Regions from separate parts of the Sphingopyxis sp. YR583 genome, predicted to be linked through region 1. Evidence: predicted binding sites of a transcription regulator. Region 1 holds the regulator's gene; the other holds the start of a gene.

Region 1 (7,742 bases):
GACCGATGCCCCCTATTTTCAGGGACATGAAGATTATCTCGTCGCAGCGCGCGCGGCATGCTCCCTCCCCGCGCTGCGCAAGGACTTCATGGTCGATCCCTGGCAGGTCGCCGAGGCGCGCGCGATCGGCGCCGATGCGATCCTGATCATCGTCGCCGCGCTCGAAGACGGCATGATGCGCGAGATCGAGGCTGCGGCGTTCGAGCGCGGCATGGACGTTCTTGTCGAGGTCCACGACGAAACCGAGCTCGACCGCGCACTGACGCAGCTCAAATCGCGCCTGATCGGCGTCAACAACCGCGACCTTCGCACTTTCGAAACCGATCTTGCCGTCACCGAACGGCTCGCAAAGCTGGTCCCGCCCGGAACGCTGCTCGTCGGCGAAAGCGGCATCGCCATCCACGCCGACTGCCAGCGACTGGCAAAAAGCGGCGTCAAAGCGTTCCTTGTCGGCGAAAGCCTGATGCGCCAGCCTGACGTCACGACGGCAACCAAGGCGCTGCTGGAGGGCTGACGTCCGCTTTGGGGTGGTTAGCTGCCGTTATTCCTCGCGCGCGCTAAGTCAGCGTCTGATCGCATCGAACATGTCGATCACACTCAGAAGACCTTTCCGCTCGTCGTCGAAAAGATCCTCGTACTTCAGCGCCTCATGACATTTTTCGACAAGAATGCTGTCTAGGTGTCTGGCTCGAAAATGCATGAACACAAAATGGGCACGCCACTGGAGAAATTCAGAAAAAGCTCTAGTTTCGTCGGCATTCTGGCGCTTGAGAACGGGCCATAGTGCAGCAAAAGCCGAATTGGATACCGCCATCGTCGCCGCGACTGAGTTCGGGACAAGTTCTTCAGTGCTCAAAGTCGCCATCCTTCGGCCGCCGCCCAATTTTGGCACTTAGCCTACGTCGGCGCGGCAATGTCCGCAACCGGTCGTCAGCTGCCTTTCCCCATCCGCGATCCCTACCTACACCAAAACTGCCCCGCAAAAGCGGCCACAGCTTGGCGCCTATCATTTCCGCTCGGTCATCCCCCTTGCCTTTCCCGCCCCGCGTTGCTTGGCTGCGAACACATGACACCCAAACCGACTCACCTCGACGAAACCGGCACCGCGCATATGGTCGATGTCGGCGCCAAGCCCGCAACGCAGCGGCGAGCGGTCGCCGGCGGGCGCATCATCATGTCGCCCGAGGCGCTCGACGCGATCCGCAGCGGCAATGCGCCCAAGGGCGACGTGCTCTCGACCGCGCGCATCGCCGGTATCATGGGCGCCAAACGCACCGCCGACCTCATTCCGCTCTGCCATCCGCTCGCACTGACCATGGTGGGCATAGACTTTATATGGGAAGACAATGGGATATCGGTCGTTGCTGTTGCGCAGACGACGGGACAGACCGGCGTCGAGATGGAGGCGCTCACCGCCGCTTCGGTGGCGCTCCTCACCCTCTATGACATGGCAAAGGCGCTCGACCGCGCGATGATCCTCGGCGACATCCGCCTGCTCGAAAAGAGCGGCGGCCGCTCGGGCGACTGGCGCGCCGCATGAGCGGCCTGCTTCCGGTCGAGGAAGCACAGGCGCGGCTCCTGGCGCTGTGCGCGCCGCTCGGCAGCGAAAATATCGCCTTTTCCGAATCGCTTGGCCGCTATCTCTCGCATGATGTGAACGCGCTGCGCGATCAGCCCGCGGCGCCGCTGTCGGCGATGGACGGCTATGCGATCCGCTTCGACGATCTTCCGGGTCCGTGGACCGTCATCGGCGAAACCGCCGCGGGCGCCGCGCCGGACCTTGCGGTCGGGCCCGGCGAAGCGATGCGGATCTTCACCGGCGCGATGCTCCCGGCGGGCGCCGACACGGTGATCGTGCAGGAAGACGTCGTGCGCGAAGACGACAGGCTGCGGTCGACCGGTGACGGCCCCGGCGCGCGCGGGCGCCATATCCGCTCGCAAGCCGCCGACTTCGCTGCCGGCGACTGCCTGCTTCCCGCCGGCACGCGCCTGACCCCCGGCGCGATCGCCGCCGCGGCGATGAGCGGTGCGGGCGAACTTGCCGTCGGGCGCCGCGCGCGCGTCGCGATCCTCACCACCGGCGACGAGCTGGTCCAGCCCGGGCGCACTCTTGCCCCGGGGCAGATCCCCGACAGCAATGGCGTGATGCTCGCGGCAATGCTGTCGGGCGAGGTCGACGGGGTCATCCTGCCGCACCATGTCCGCGACGACCGCGAGACACTTGCCAAGGTTCTGAAAGAGTTGGCGCGACGTCACGACGTCATCGTGACCGTCGGGGGCGCATCGGTCGGCGACCACGACCATGTTCGCGGCGCGCTGGGCGACGCAGGCGGGCAGCTCGATTTCTGGAAAATCGCGATGCGCCCCGGCAAGCCGCTGATCGCCGGAACGCTGGGCGACGCGATCCTGCTTGGCCTGCCCGGCAACCCCTCCTCGGCCTTCGTCACCGCGACGCTCTTTCTCCTGCCGCTCGTCCGCCACCTTGCCGGGGCGGCCGATCCGCTGCCGCCCGTCCATCAGGCCCCGCTCGCCGCCGCCCTTGCCGAAGGCGGCACACGCCGCGACTATCTGCGCGCGCGACTCGAAAACGGGCGCCTGACGCCGTTGATCGGGCAGGAAAGCGGCCGCACCCTTCCCCTCGCCTCGGCGAACGCGCTGCTGATCCGCGACATCGGCGCCCCGGCACGCGATGCGGGCGACCTCGCGGATTATCTTGTCATCGCTTGACAAATTCCGCTTTGTTCCACTATCGTTCTCAATATGTCCGGAATTGGCATCATGGAGAACGAACGATGTTGACCGCGAAGCAGCATGAACTGCTCCACTTCATCCAGGAACGCCTTGATTCGAGCGGCATTTCGCCGTCGTTCGAGGAGATGAAGGAAGCGCTTGGTCTCAAATCGAAATCGGGCATACACCGGCTGATAAGCGCCTTGGAAGAAAGAGGTTTTCTCCGCCGCCTGCCCAACCGGGCCCGCGCGCTCGAGGTTCTCAAGGTGCCCGAGGCTGTGAAGCCCGCGGTGCGTGAGCGTAGCGACAATGTGGTTCCGCTCCGCAAGCCCGCCCCGGCGCTCAAGCCGATCGCCGCGAACGACGTCATCGAGATCCCGCTCCACGGCAAGATCGCGGCGGGCGTCCCGATCGAGGCCTTCGAGGATCACAATAATCTGGCCGTTCCCGCCGCACTGCTCGGCTCGGGCGAACATTATGCGCTCGAAATCTCCGGCGACTCGATGGTCGAAGCGGGGATTTTCGACGGCGATTATGCTCTGATCCAGAAAGCGAGCACCGCGCGCGAAGGCGACATCGTCGTCGCGCTCGTCGACGGGCAGGACGCGACGCTCAAATATTTTCGCCGCGAAGGGCAGATGATCCGTCTCGACCCCGCGAACAGCGCCTATGAGCCGCAGCGCTACCCCGCCGATCGCGTCATCGTGCAGGGTCGTCTGTCGGGATTGCTTCGTCGTTACCACTAAGCTGCTGCGGCAGCCGCCAGGGATGCCCGTCGCCCGCCTTGAGCGTGGCGACGGCCTTGGGCGTTTCACCGAGGTAGAGCGCTAGGCCGCCGCTGGCCGCAAGGCTGTCGCGATCGATCGTCATCCAGCGCCCGGCGCACTCGCGCGGTAACCAGCGATCGCTGATCACGACATCAGCCGCCGCGCAGGCGGCCGCCATATCGGCGCCCTCGATCCGGTCGCGCCCGCGCGATGCAAGAATGACATATTGCGCTCTGCCCCGCCCCTGCTTCCAGCGGCAGAAATCGCGATTGCATTCGACATGGCCGAGACCTGCCAACGCCGCCAGCGGCATGTCGGTCCCCGCCGCTTCCGCCATCGTATCGCGGATATAGTCGCCCGCCCGGTCGCGCAGCAACGCGTAGCTGCCATCGGGCAGCGCCGCGGCGATGTGGCGGCCATCGCCGGTGACGAGCAGGTCGGGGCGCGGCTGAAAAAGCAATGTTGCCGCGCCGATCGCCAGCGGAACGAACCCTGCATGGCGCCAGCGCGTTTGCCAAAGCAATATCCACAGCCCGCCGAAAACCGCGAGGCCAAAACCCCATGGAGGAAAGCTCGGCAGCGTTGCCACCGCACCTGGTGCGTCGGCGACGGCATGTGCGAGCCACAACAGGAGCCGCAACGCCTGTTCGGTGATCCACCAGAAGGGCGCCCCCGCCCCGATCGTATCAAACAGGAGCGCCAGCGCCTCGAACGGCATGATGACAAAGGTTGTGAGCGGAATCGCGACCACATTGGCGAGCGCGCCGTAGAGACCCGCCTTGTGGAAATGGAACAGCGCGATCGGCGCCAGCGCCACTTCGACAATCAGCCCGGTAATCAGCAGCCCGGCGACGCCGCGCCCCAGCCGAAACAGCCACGTCTCATCGCGCCGTGCGAGAAACGCTCGCATCGGCCGACTCTCGTGCAATGCGATGATAGCGGTGACGGCGGCGAAGCTCAGTTGGAAACTCGGTCCCGCGAGCGACTCGGGGCGCCAGACGAGGGCGATCAACGCACCGGCGGCGACGAGCCGCAGCGTCAGCGCCTCACGCCCCATAAGGAACGCGACGAGGACAAGCAGGGCGGCGATAAATGAGCGCAGCGTCGGCACCTCGGCACCCGCGAGCAATGTGTATCCGCCACCCGCCAGTGCCCCTGCGGCGGCGGCAAGCGACAGGACATAGCCCGCGAGCGCGAGCCGCCGGTTCAGCGCCAGCAGCCGCAGCGTCAGGAACATCGCAAATCCGACGACGGCGGTCACATGCAGCCCGCTGATCGACAGGAGATGCGCCAATCCGCTCCGCCGCATCGCCTCCTCGTCGGCTTCGCTGATCGCGCCGCGGTCGCCCGTGACCAGCGCGGCGGCGATTCCCCCGGGCGAGCCTTCTATCCGATCGTGAATATGCGCGCTGAGCCGCGCGCGCAGTGGCGGCGTCGCGCCCCTTTGCGCTGGTGCCCGGGAAATATCGCCGAGCACCGTCCCGACCGCCCCGATCCGGTCGAACCATGCCCGCTGGGCAAAATCATACCCCCCCGGCAGGCTTGCCGTAGGCGGCGGCATCAATCGCGCGCGGACGCCGATCGTTTCGCCATCGGTGAGGTCAGCGGCCTGTTCGCTGCGCAACGTCAACCGCACCCGCGGCGGCAGATCGCTGCGCTGCTGGGGCAGAGCGAGAATGCGAATCTGTCCCTTGGCCGGCAAGGGCTCGGCGCGCTCGACGATTGCGGAAAACTCGGTCACCACGGGCGCCGCGAGCACCGGCGCCGCGACCCATATGGCGCGCGCCCAGATCAACAACACGCCCGCCGCCATAACGCCGCATCCCACGACGACCATCCGCCCGGAGCGGTTGTTCCAGCCGATCAGCGCGCCTGCGCACATGCCGCCCGCCATTAGCAGAAGGAACCCGATCCAATGCGTCTCGGCAGGTAAGGCGAACCAGGCGGCGATGCCGGCGCCCAGCGCAACGGGCAACCAGAGCCCGATCCGCTCGCGCTCCGCCTCGAGCCGAGCTTCGAGCGCGGGACCGATCCGATGCAGGATAGTTGCCCAGCGAGCCGCAATGGGCGTTTGAAGCAGCCTTGTCGCCATGCTAGGGGCTCCCCCGATCCCCGCCCAGAGGGCGGCAAATTGAGTGAAAGAGGCCGGAGTGGCAACCGAAAACGAGACCAAAGTGGCAGAAGCGATCTCCGAAGCGACCGGCGCCGATGTCGTCACGCGCTTTGCGCCATCGCCGACCGGCTATCTGCATATCGGCGGCGCGCGCACTGCCCTGTTTAACTGGCTGTTTGCCCGCCACCACGGCGGCAAATTCCTGCTTCGCATCGAGGATACCGACCGCGCGCGCTCGACCGATGCCGCAATCGACGCGATTATCGACGGGATGCAGTGGCTCGATTTGGACTGGGACGGCGAGACCGTGTTCCAGTTCGCCCGTGCGCCCCGCCATGCCGAGGTCGCGCACGACCTGCTCGCAAAGGGTGAAGCCTATCGCTGTTATCTGACGCAGGACGAACTCGCCGCGATGCGCGCAGAGGCGCAGGAAAAGCGCCTGCCTTTCCGCGTCCGCAGCCCTTGGCGCGACCGTAACGACGGCGATCCGTCGATCCCGCATGTCATCCGGCTGCGCGCGCCGCAGGAGGGCGCGGTGACCATTGCCGACAAGGTTCAGGGCGAAGTCACCGTCCAGAACGCCGAACTCGACGATTTCGTCCTGCTGCGCAGCGACGGGACGCCGACCTATATGCTGAGCGTCGTCGTCGACGACAATGACATGGGCGTCACGCATGTGATCCGCGGCGACGACCATCTGAACAATGCTTTCCGCCAGCTAGCGCTCATCCGCTCGATGAACTGGCGCGAACCGGTTTACGCGCATGTGCCGCTGATCCACGGCGCCGACGGCGCGAAGCTGTCGAAGCGCCACGGCGCGCTCGGCGTCGACGCCTATCGCGACGCAATGGGTTATCTCCCCGAGGCGGTGAACAATTACCTCCTGCGCCTTGGCTGGGGTCATGGTGATGATGAGATCATCAGCCGTGCGCAGGCGACCGAGTGGTTCGACCTCGACCATGTCGGTCGCTCGCCCTCGCGCTTCGACTTCAAGAAACTGGAAAATCTGAACGGCCATTATCTGCGCGAAGCCGACGACGCCCGGCTCGCCGGTCTGATCGCGCCGCGGGTCGAGAAACTCGTCGGCCGCACTCTCGACGGCGCCGACCGCGACCTGCTGACGCGCGCGATGGAATCGCTGAAACCGCGTGCCAAGACGCTCGACGAAATCGCCGATGGCGCGATCTTCCTGTTCCAGCCGGACCCGTTGCCGGTGGACGAAAAGGCGGGCGAGGTGCTGAAGGCCGCGCCCGAAGGCCTGCTTGCTGCCGTGACGGAGCGACTGCGCGGGCTGAACGATTGGACGACAGAAGAGCTGGATGCCGCCGTGCGTGCCGAAGCCGAAGCCGCCGAACTGGGGCTGGGCAAATTGGCGCAACCGCTACGCGCAGCACTAACCGGCCGAACCGTTTCCCCGGGAATTTTCGACGTGCTGCTGTTGCTCGGACGCGAAGTAAGTCTGGCGCGACTTGACGCAGCGCAACATTATCCGGCAGGGGCGTAGCCACTCTCTCTCCCCGCCGTCAGTACAGGGAAAAAATATATGACCGACACCGCGAAAATCACGCTGGGCGACAAGACCGTCGACAGCCCTGTCCTGTCGGGCACCGTTGGCCCGGACGTCGTCGACATCCGCAAATTCTACGCGCAAACTGGCGCTTTCACTTACGACCCCGGCTTCACTTCGACCGCGAGCTGCGAATCGCAGATCACCTATATCGACGGCGATGAAGGCGTCCTGCTGCACCGCGGTTATGCGATCGGCGACCTCGCCGAACATTCGAGCTTCATGGAAACCTGCTACTTGCTGCTGAACGGCGAGCTGCCGAACGCGCAGGAACTGTCCGATTTCGACAATACGATCACGCGTCACACGATGCTGCACGAACAGCTCGCGACCTTCTATCGCGGCTTCCGCCGTGATGCGCACCCGATGGCCGTCATGTGCGGCGTCGTCGGCGCACTCAGCGCTTTCTATCACGATTCGACCGAGATCCACGATCCGCACCAGCGGATGATCGCCAGCCACCGCCTGATCGCGAAAATGCCGACGATCGCCGCGATGGCCTATAAATATTCGGTCGGCCAGCCGTTCGTCTACCCCGACAACAAGCTGAGCTACACCGGCAATT
Region 2 (7,742 bases), on a different contig from region 1:
ATAATTGGCGATCGGGCCGCCTCCGAAGGTCAGGCCGCCGAATACCGTTGCCGGGCGGTCCCACGGCCAGCCGAGGATGCGCCGCGCCATCTTGGGCACACAGGGGAAGCAGCTGTAGAGTTCGACGCAGTCGAAATCATCGACGCTCATCTGGTTCAGTTCCAGCGTGCGGGTGATCGACGTTTCCATACTGACGCTGCCGTCGTAGCGGTCGCGGTGCAGGATGTTTGCCGGCTCCTTTGCCGCGGCGCCCATGCCGACGTAGATCAGCCGGTCTTCCGATATCCCGCGGCGGCGCGCTTCGGCGAGGCTGGCGACGAGGAAACCGGCGCCCTGATTGACCGACGAGTTGGCGACCATCAGCTTCGAATAGGGAAAAGCGATCGGGCGGTTGCGCTCGTCGACCTTGAGAATGTCCTCGGGGGTCGCTGGTTTGCGAATCCAGGCGCCATCGTTCGCGGCGGCGACGTCCGAGAAACGCGACCAGATTTCGGCGCTTTCGAACTGGGCGTCCTCAAGGCTTTCGCCCCATGCCGCGCGGGTCGCATTTTCATAGAGCGGATAGACGTCGACCGGCGCGGCGAGGCCATGCTTCTGCGCATAATTGGGCTCGCGCCGCGTCGCGACCTTGCGGATCGCATTATAGCTTTTGTCTTCGCCGCTCGCGGCCTTGGCAGCGCGTCCGGCGGCGGTGCGCAGCGCCTCGGCCCCCACGATCGCGGCGAGCTTGACTTCGCCCGCGCCGATGCGGTTCGCGGCTTCGTTGAGCAGGCGAATGGGCGTGTCGCCGTGCGGCGCCGCCGACTGATAATTGATCGCGGGCGCGGCGCCGATCGCCGCGGCGAGCGGTTCGGGCAGCTTGCCGAGGCTGTGGAAGCTGATCTGGTCGACGATCGCGAGGCTGTCGATTTCGGCGAGCGGGACGCCGGCGTCCGCCGCCGCGACCTTCAGCGCGGCGACCATCAGGCCGAGCGAGTCGAGCCCCTGATCGGGATCTTCGGGGCGGTCATTGACCTGTCCGACGCCGATGATGACGGGAATGCGTTCGGGATCGATCATCGCCGGTTCCTGGCCCATGTCAGCGCGCCTTCCATTCGGGCTTGCGCTTCTGCGCGAAGGCAAGCGGGCCTTCGCGCGCGTCTTCGCTCGCCATCAACACCTTGCGCTCGCGCTTATTGTCGTCCCAGTGCGTGTCGTCGCCGGCGATCTGACCGTCGATGATGCGGAGTGCGACGCGCTTCGACGCCTGCACCGACAGCGGGGCATTGCCCGCGATCTTTTCGGCGAGTGCGATCGCGGTCGGCATCAGATCGGCGAGCGGGACGACGCGGTTGGCAAAGCCATAGCGCAGCGCGGTCGGCGCGTCGAAAGGGTCGCCGGTCAGCAGATGCTCCATCGCGACTTTCTGCGGCAATTGCTTGACGATGCGGAAGGCTCCGCCCGCTGCGGCGAACAGGCCGACCTTGACCTCGGGTAGACCGAACTGCGCATTTTCAGAAGCGACGACGAGGTCGCACATCAGCGCGAGTTCGCAGCCGCCGCCGAAAGCGAAGCCGTTGACCGCGCCGATCACCGGCTTCGAGATCGGATGCGCGGCAAAACCGCCGAAACCCCATGCCTGCTGGGCCTTGTCCTCGGGGGCAAGCGCCCCACCGCGCGATAATGAGACCAGATCGGCGCCGGCGCAGAAAGCCTTGTCGCCCGCGCCGGTGATGATGACGACACGGATTTCCGCGTCGTTCTCCGCTTCTTCAAGCGCGGTGCCGATGCCGACATGAACGTCCGCATTGACTGCGTTGCGCGCCTCGGGACGGTTGATCGTCACGATCAGAATATGGCCCTGACGGGTGGTCAGAACGGCGGGCTGCGCGGCGTCGGTCATATTGTCTCTCCCTGCGCCGGACCCGCGAGGGCGCGAATCCGGCTGTCGGGAAAACTATCGGCCGAAGTTAACGTTTACGTCAACTGCTAAGAGCGGGAGGCTGGCCTCAGATCGACTGGCCGGTCTTCGCCCAGTCGGCGAGGAAGCCTTCGATGCCCTTTTCGGTGAGGATATGCTTGAACAGCCCCTTGATGACCGACGGCGGCGCGGTCATCACGTCGGCGCCGATCTTGGCGGCTTCGAGGACGTGAATGCCGTGGCGCACGCTCGCGACGAGGATCTCGGTTTCATAGCCGTAATTGTCGTAGATCAAGCGGATGTCGGAAATGAGCTGCATTCCGTCGAAGCCATTGTCGTCGTGGCGGCCGACGAATGGCGAGACGAACGTCGCGCCGGCCTTGGCCGCGAGCAGCGCCTGCGCTGCCGAGAAGCAGAGGGTGACATTGACCATCGTGCCGTCGCCGGTCAGCGCCTTGCAGGTCTTGAGCCCGTCGATCGTCAGCGGCACCTTAATGCAGACATTGGGAGCGATCTTGCGGAGGATTTCGGCCTCTTTCATCATCGTCGCATGGTCGAGCGCGACGACCTCGGCCGACACGGGGCCGTCGGTCAGCGCACAGATTTCCTTCGTCACTTCCTTGAAATCGCGGCCCGACTTGGCGATCAGCGACGGGTTGGTCGTGACCCCGTCGAGCAGGCCCGTTGCGGCGAGTTCCTGGATGTCGGCGATTTCGGCGGTGTCGGCGAAGAATTTCATGGCGCGGGGCTTTCCTGTGGGAAGGTGATTCGGGTTTGAAGCTCCCCTAGAACAACGCGCGATAAATATGAACCGCCGCGCCGGATTTGGACTAGTGTTCGACCTTTGTTCCAGTTAAGCGCGAAGCTATGGCCAAAGCGAAACGTCAATATGTCTGCCAGAATTGCGGGGGCGTCTCATACCGCTGGCAGGGGCAATGCGCCGATTGCGGCGAGTGGAATACGCTCGTCGAAGAGGCCGCCGAAACGGTATTCTCTGCGAAACATGATCTTAGTCGCGGCGGGCGAACGCTCGCGCTCGAAACGCTCGATGCCGAAAGCAAGATGCCCGAACGCATGCTGTGCGGGATCGCCGAGTTCGATCGCGCGCTTGGTGGCGGTTTCGTTGCTGGATCGGCAACGCTGATCGGCGGCGATCCCGGGATTGGCAAATCGACCTTGCTCTTGCAGGCGGCGGGTCGGCTCGCGAAGGCGGGCAAGTCGGTCGTCTATATCAGTGGTGAGGAAGCCGCAGGGCAGGTGCGGCTCCGCGCGCAGAGATTGGGACTCGGCGACGCGCCGGTCGCGCTCGCGAGCGCGACATCGGTGCGCGATATCCTCGCTACGCTCGAAGGACGGCGCGCCGATTTCGTCGTGATCGATTCGATCCAGACGATGCACAGCGACCTGATCGACAGCGCGCCGGGAACGGTGAGCCAGGTCCGCGCGAGCGCGCAGGAACTGATCCGCTATGCCAAGGACAGCGACACCGCGATCGTGCTCGTCGGCCATGTTACCAAGGACGGAACGATCGCGGGACCGCGCGTGCTTGAACATATGGTCGATACGGTGCTGGCGTTCGAGGGCGAGCGCAGCCACCAATATCGCATCCTGCGCGCGGTGAAGAATCGCTTCGGCGGCACCGACGAGATCGGGGTGTTCGCAATGGGCGAGGAGGGGTTGGGCGAGGTGTCGAACCCGTCGAGCCTTTTCCTGACCGATCGCAGCCGCGACGTACCGGGATCGGTCGTGTTTCCGGCGCTGGAGGGAACGCGGCCGGTGCTCGTCGAGGTGCAGGCGCTGACCGTGCGGCTGGCGAGCGGTGCGACACCGCGCAGGGCAGTGGTCGGCTGGGACAGTGGACGGCTCGCCATGGTACTCGCGGTGCTGGAAGCACGGTGCGGGCTCCAGATGGGCGCCGCCGAGGTCTATCTCAACATTGCGGGCGGTTACCGGCTCACCGATCCGGCCGCCGACCTCGCCGTCGCGGCGGCGCTGATCTCTGCGTTCAGCGAGCGGCCGGTCCCCGCCGACGCAATCGTATTCGGCGAACTCTCGCTGTCGGGCGAGGTGCGGCAGGTTTCGCACGACGGGCTGCGGCTGCGCGAGGCGGCGAAGCTCGGTTTCTCCCGCGGTTGGGGGCCAAAGGGCATGAAGCCGGTCGGCGGGATTTCGGTCACGGGTTTCGGCCGGCTCGGCGAACTCGTTGACCTGATGCTCGGGCGGGATTAGCGGACGGCAAATGGGAAGTTTGACCGCTCTGGATATCCTCGTGCTGACGCTGGTGGGCGGCGGCGCGATACTCGGCTTTTCGCGCGGCCTGGTGCAGGAAGTGACGACGCTGCTTGCCTGGGTGCTGGCGATCGCAGCGGTGCGCTTCTTTCACCCGCTCGTCACCGGCCTGCTCGAAGGCTGGGTAGGCGGCGAAGGCGGCGCGGCAATGCTGGCATTCGTGCTGCTGTTCGGCGGCGTGTTCGCGCTCGCCAAATGGGGATCGCGCGCGATGGGTCAGCGCAGCCGCGCATCGCTTGTCGGCGGGTTCGATCGCGGACTTGGCGCAGGCTTCGGTGCGGTCAAGGGGCTGTTGATCGCCTCGATCGGCTTCATGTTGGTGACGCTTCTCTACGATATCGGCTATGGCAATGCACAGCGTCCGGCATGGATGATCGAGAGCCGGACCTATCCGGCGCTCAATGCAACGAGCAGCGCGATGAGCAAAGTGATCGCCGAGCGCCGAGCGCAGGCGCGCGAGGCCGAGACCGAAGCCGCCAAGGCGGACGGGGCCGACAGGTCATGAGCGCGCCGCTCTATAATCGCGACATATTGGCGCTGGCGGTGGCAACCTCAGAATATCTGCCGATCGCCAATGCACGCCACCGGGTGAGCAAGCGCGCGCCGCTGTGCGGCAGCGCGATTATCCTCGATCTCGATACCGACGATGCGGGCCGCATCACGCGTGTCGGCATGCATGTCGAAGCCTGCGCGCTCGGACAGGCGTCGGCGGCGTTGCTCGCGCGCCACGCGTCGGGACTGGCGCTCGCGGAGATCCGCGCGGCGCGTGATGCTATTGCGGGCTGGTTTGCGGGTGAGAGCGACCGGCCCGACTGGCCCGGCTTCGACCTGCTTGCGGCGGCGCAGGGCTATCCCGCGCGTCACGGCGCGATCCTGCTCCCCTTCGATGCCGCCATCGCGGCGCTCGAAGAGCAGGCGACCGCGGCATGACCTTGCTCGCGCTCACGGCTGCTGCTGCGGAAGCCGCCGAAAAGGTTGGAGAGGCGGCGACCGACACGGCGTTGGTCGAAGGCGCGATCCTCCTCGGTGTCGCGACGCTCTTCGTGCTGATTTTTCGCCGACTTGGTCTGGGGGCCGTCCTCGGTTACCTGATCGCCGGTGCCGTCGTCGGGCCGCACGGGCTCGGGCTGGTCGGCGGCGGCGAATCGAAGCTCGCCTTTGCCGAGCTTGGCATCGCCTTCCTGCTTTTCCTCGTGGGGCTCGAACTGTCGCCGCGGCGGCTGTGGGACATGCGCCGTGCGATCTTCGGGTTGGGCATGGTTCAGGTGGTGGTGACAGGGCTCGTGCTGACCGGGCTCATCCATCTGACATTGGGCTTCAGCCCCGCGGCTTCGCTCGCGCTCGGCCTGCCGCTCGCGCTGTCGTCGACCGCGCAGGTGTTGCCGGGGCTCAAAAACTCGGGGCGGATCAATTCGCCCTTCGGCGAAAAGGCATTCTCGATCCTGCTGTTCCAGGATCTGGCGATCGTGCCGATGATCACGATCGTTGCGGTGCTGTCGCGCGCGCCCGCCGATCCGTCGGCGCCGCCGGGATGGCAGATGGCGTTTTTCACGCTGTGGGCGATCGTCGTGCTGGTGCTTGCGGGGCGCTTCGTGGTCAATCCGTTGCTGCGGATCATCGGCCGTTATGGCGAGCGCGAATTGTTCGTCGTCGTCGGGTTGCTGACCATCCTCGCCAGTGCCGCGCTGATGCACAGCCTGCACCTGTCGACCGCGCTCGGCGCTTTCATCGCCGGCGTGATGCTCGCCGACTCGCCCTATCGGCACGAGATCGAATCGGATGTCGAACCCTTCCGCCTGATCCTGCTCGGCCTCTTCTTCCTCGCGGTCGGCATGGTGCTCGATATCGGTGTGGTGATGGAACGCCCGTTGCTGGTGCTCGGGCTTGCAGCGGGGCTGGTTGCGGTCAAGTTCGCGGTGCTGACCTCGATCATTCGCCTGTTCGGCAAGCCTTGGAAAGTCGCGCTCGGTCTTGGGCTCCTGCTCAGCCAGGGCGGCGAATTCGGCTTCCTTCTTTTCACCCAGGCGGCCGACGCCTTGCTGATCCGGCCCGAAGCCGCGAGCCTGTTCAGCGCCGTCGTGACATTGTCGATGATTTCGACGCCTTTCCTGATGCTGTTCGCGCGAAACCTGGAATTCGCGCCCGAGACCGACCAGCCCGTGCTCGACGATCCCGGCGCCGCGCCGCGCGGGTCGGCGATCGTCGTCGGTTTTGGCCGCTTCGGCCAGATCGTGTCGCAGATGCTGCACGGCGTCGCATGTTCGGTGACGCTGATCGACAAGAAGCCGAGCCAGATCGAGCTTTCGAGCCGTTTCGACACCAAAGTCTATTTCGGTGACGGGCTGCGCGTCGACCTTCTCCGCCGTGCGGGTGCCGAAGAGGCGCGGTTGATCATTTTCTGCATGGACGATGCATCGGTCGACGCCGCGGCGATGAAGCCGATTGTCGAGGCCTTTCCCAACGCGAAGATATTGATGCGTGTCTTCGACCGGCGCCAATTGCTCGCGGTCGACGGTTCCGGCGTCGACGGCGTCATCCGCGAAGTGTTCGAAAGTTCGATCGCGATGGGGCTTTCTGCGCTTCGCTATCTCGATGTCGATCCGACCGAAATGGACGATGTCGAGGCGACGTTACGTCAACTCGACGAGACGCGGCTGCAGGCGCAGATCGACGAGGGCGATATTTCGGCGGGCATGGACCATCGGTTCAAGCCTGGAGGCGGCCGCGAGGCGGACAGCGTGCTCGAAAACTTCCGTCGCAAGCGGCAGGCGGCAAAGGCCGCGCGCGAAGAAGATGAGGCGATGGGGCTCGGGGCCGGGAATTAGCCGCCGCGTTGCCGCGCCATCAGGCTGGCTGACATCGCGGCCGCCGCGAGCGCCGGTACGCCGCCGATCGCCATCGCGAGCAGAAGATTGCCGCCGACCGCTCGATCCGACAAGCCGCCGGTCAGGAGCGGGCCGAGCGCGCAGAATGCCGCAATGACGAAGCTGTAGATTGCGAAGCTGCGCGCGCGCAGTTCGGCAGGGACGATGTCCTGCAGGATCGTCGGGATCAGCGCATTGGCGGTGCTGGTCAGCGCAAGGAATAATGCGATCATCGCCAGCGCCTGTTGTTCGGTCGGGGCGGCGCCAAGCCATATGAGGCACGGGATCGCCAGCGTCGCCCCCGCCGCCATCACCGCCGGGCGCGATGCTTCGCCCAGCCGCGGTCGCAGGAAGCGGTCGACGATCCCGGCGACGGCGAGGCTGCCGAGGCTCGTCACGAGCGTGATCAGCCCGAGCGCATGGCCGGTCGGGACGAGGTCGGAGGCATAGCGGCGGACAAGACCCATCGCCGCCATCGGGGCGACCGCCTGCACCGCAATGGCAAGCCCGCCTGCCGCGCCGAGGAACAGCAGGATGCGCCGTTGATGCGCGCGAAGGAAGGGGCCAAGCGCCGCATCCTCGCGCCGCTCGCTCCCGGTCGGGAGGCCGCGCGGCGGATCATGGACGAGCAGGCCGATCGTCAACAGGGGCAGTGCCAGCAAGCTGAGGCACAGCAAGGCGGCACGCCA

The links. The regulator LexA, encoded in region 1, represses DNA repair genes until DNA is damaged. The targets are predictions, from matches to a motif close to GTTCCNCNCTTGTTCT.
Region 2: the regulator LexA is predicted to act here: its motif matches at 2,736-2,751, upstream of radA (DNA repair protein RadA).

Annotation. Positions count from the first base shown of each region.
Region 1 is NZ_FNWK01000002.1:561,389-569,130, forward strand. It holds gene trpC (indole-3-glycerol phosphate synthase TrpC) at 1-514, shown strand, start outside; gene BLW56_RS14720 (hypothetical protein) at 563-856, opposite strand; gene moaC (cyclic pyranopterin monophosphate synthase MoaC) at 1,067-1,540, shown strand; gene glp (molybdopterin molybdotransferase MoeA) at 1,537-2,727, shown strand; gene lexA (transcriptional repressor LexA) at 2,793-3,476, shown strand; gene BLW56_RS14740 (ComEC/Rec2 family competence protein) at 3,430-5,589, opposite strand; gene gltX (glutamate--tRNA ligase) at 5,648-7,114, shown strand; gene BLW56_RS14750 (citrate synthase) at 7,154-7,742, shown strand, end outside.
Region 2 is NZ_FNWK01000001.1:830,403-838,144, reverse strand. It holds gene BLW56_RS03805 (acetyl-CoA acetyltransferase) at 1-1,077, opposite strand, end outside; gene BLW56_RS03800 (enoyl-CoA hydratase-related protein) at 1,079-1,882, opposite strand; gene fsa (fructose-6-phosphate aldolase) at 1,989-2,639, opposite strand; gene radA (DNA repair protein RadA) at 2,768-4,129, shown strand; gene BLW56_RS03785 (CvpA family protein) at 4,140-4,694, shown strand; gene BLW56_RS03780 (iron-sulfur cluster assembly scaffold protein) at 4,691-5,119, shown strand; gene BLW56_RS03775 (cation:proton antiporter domain-containing protein) at 5,116-7,014, shown strand; gene BLW56_RS03770 (MFS transporter) at 7,011-7,742, opposite strand, start outside.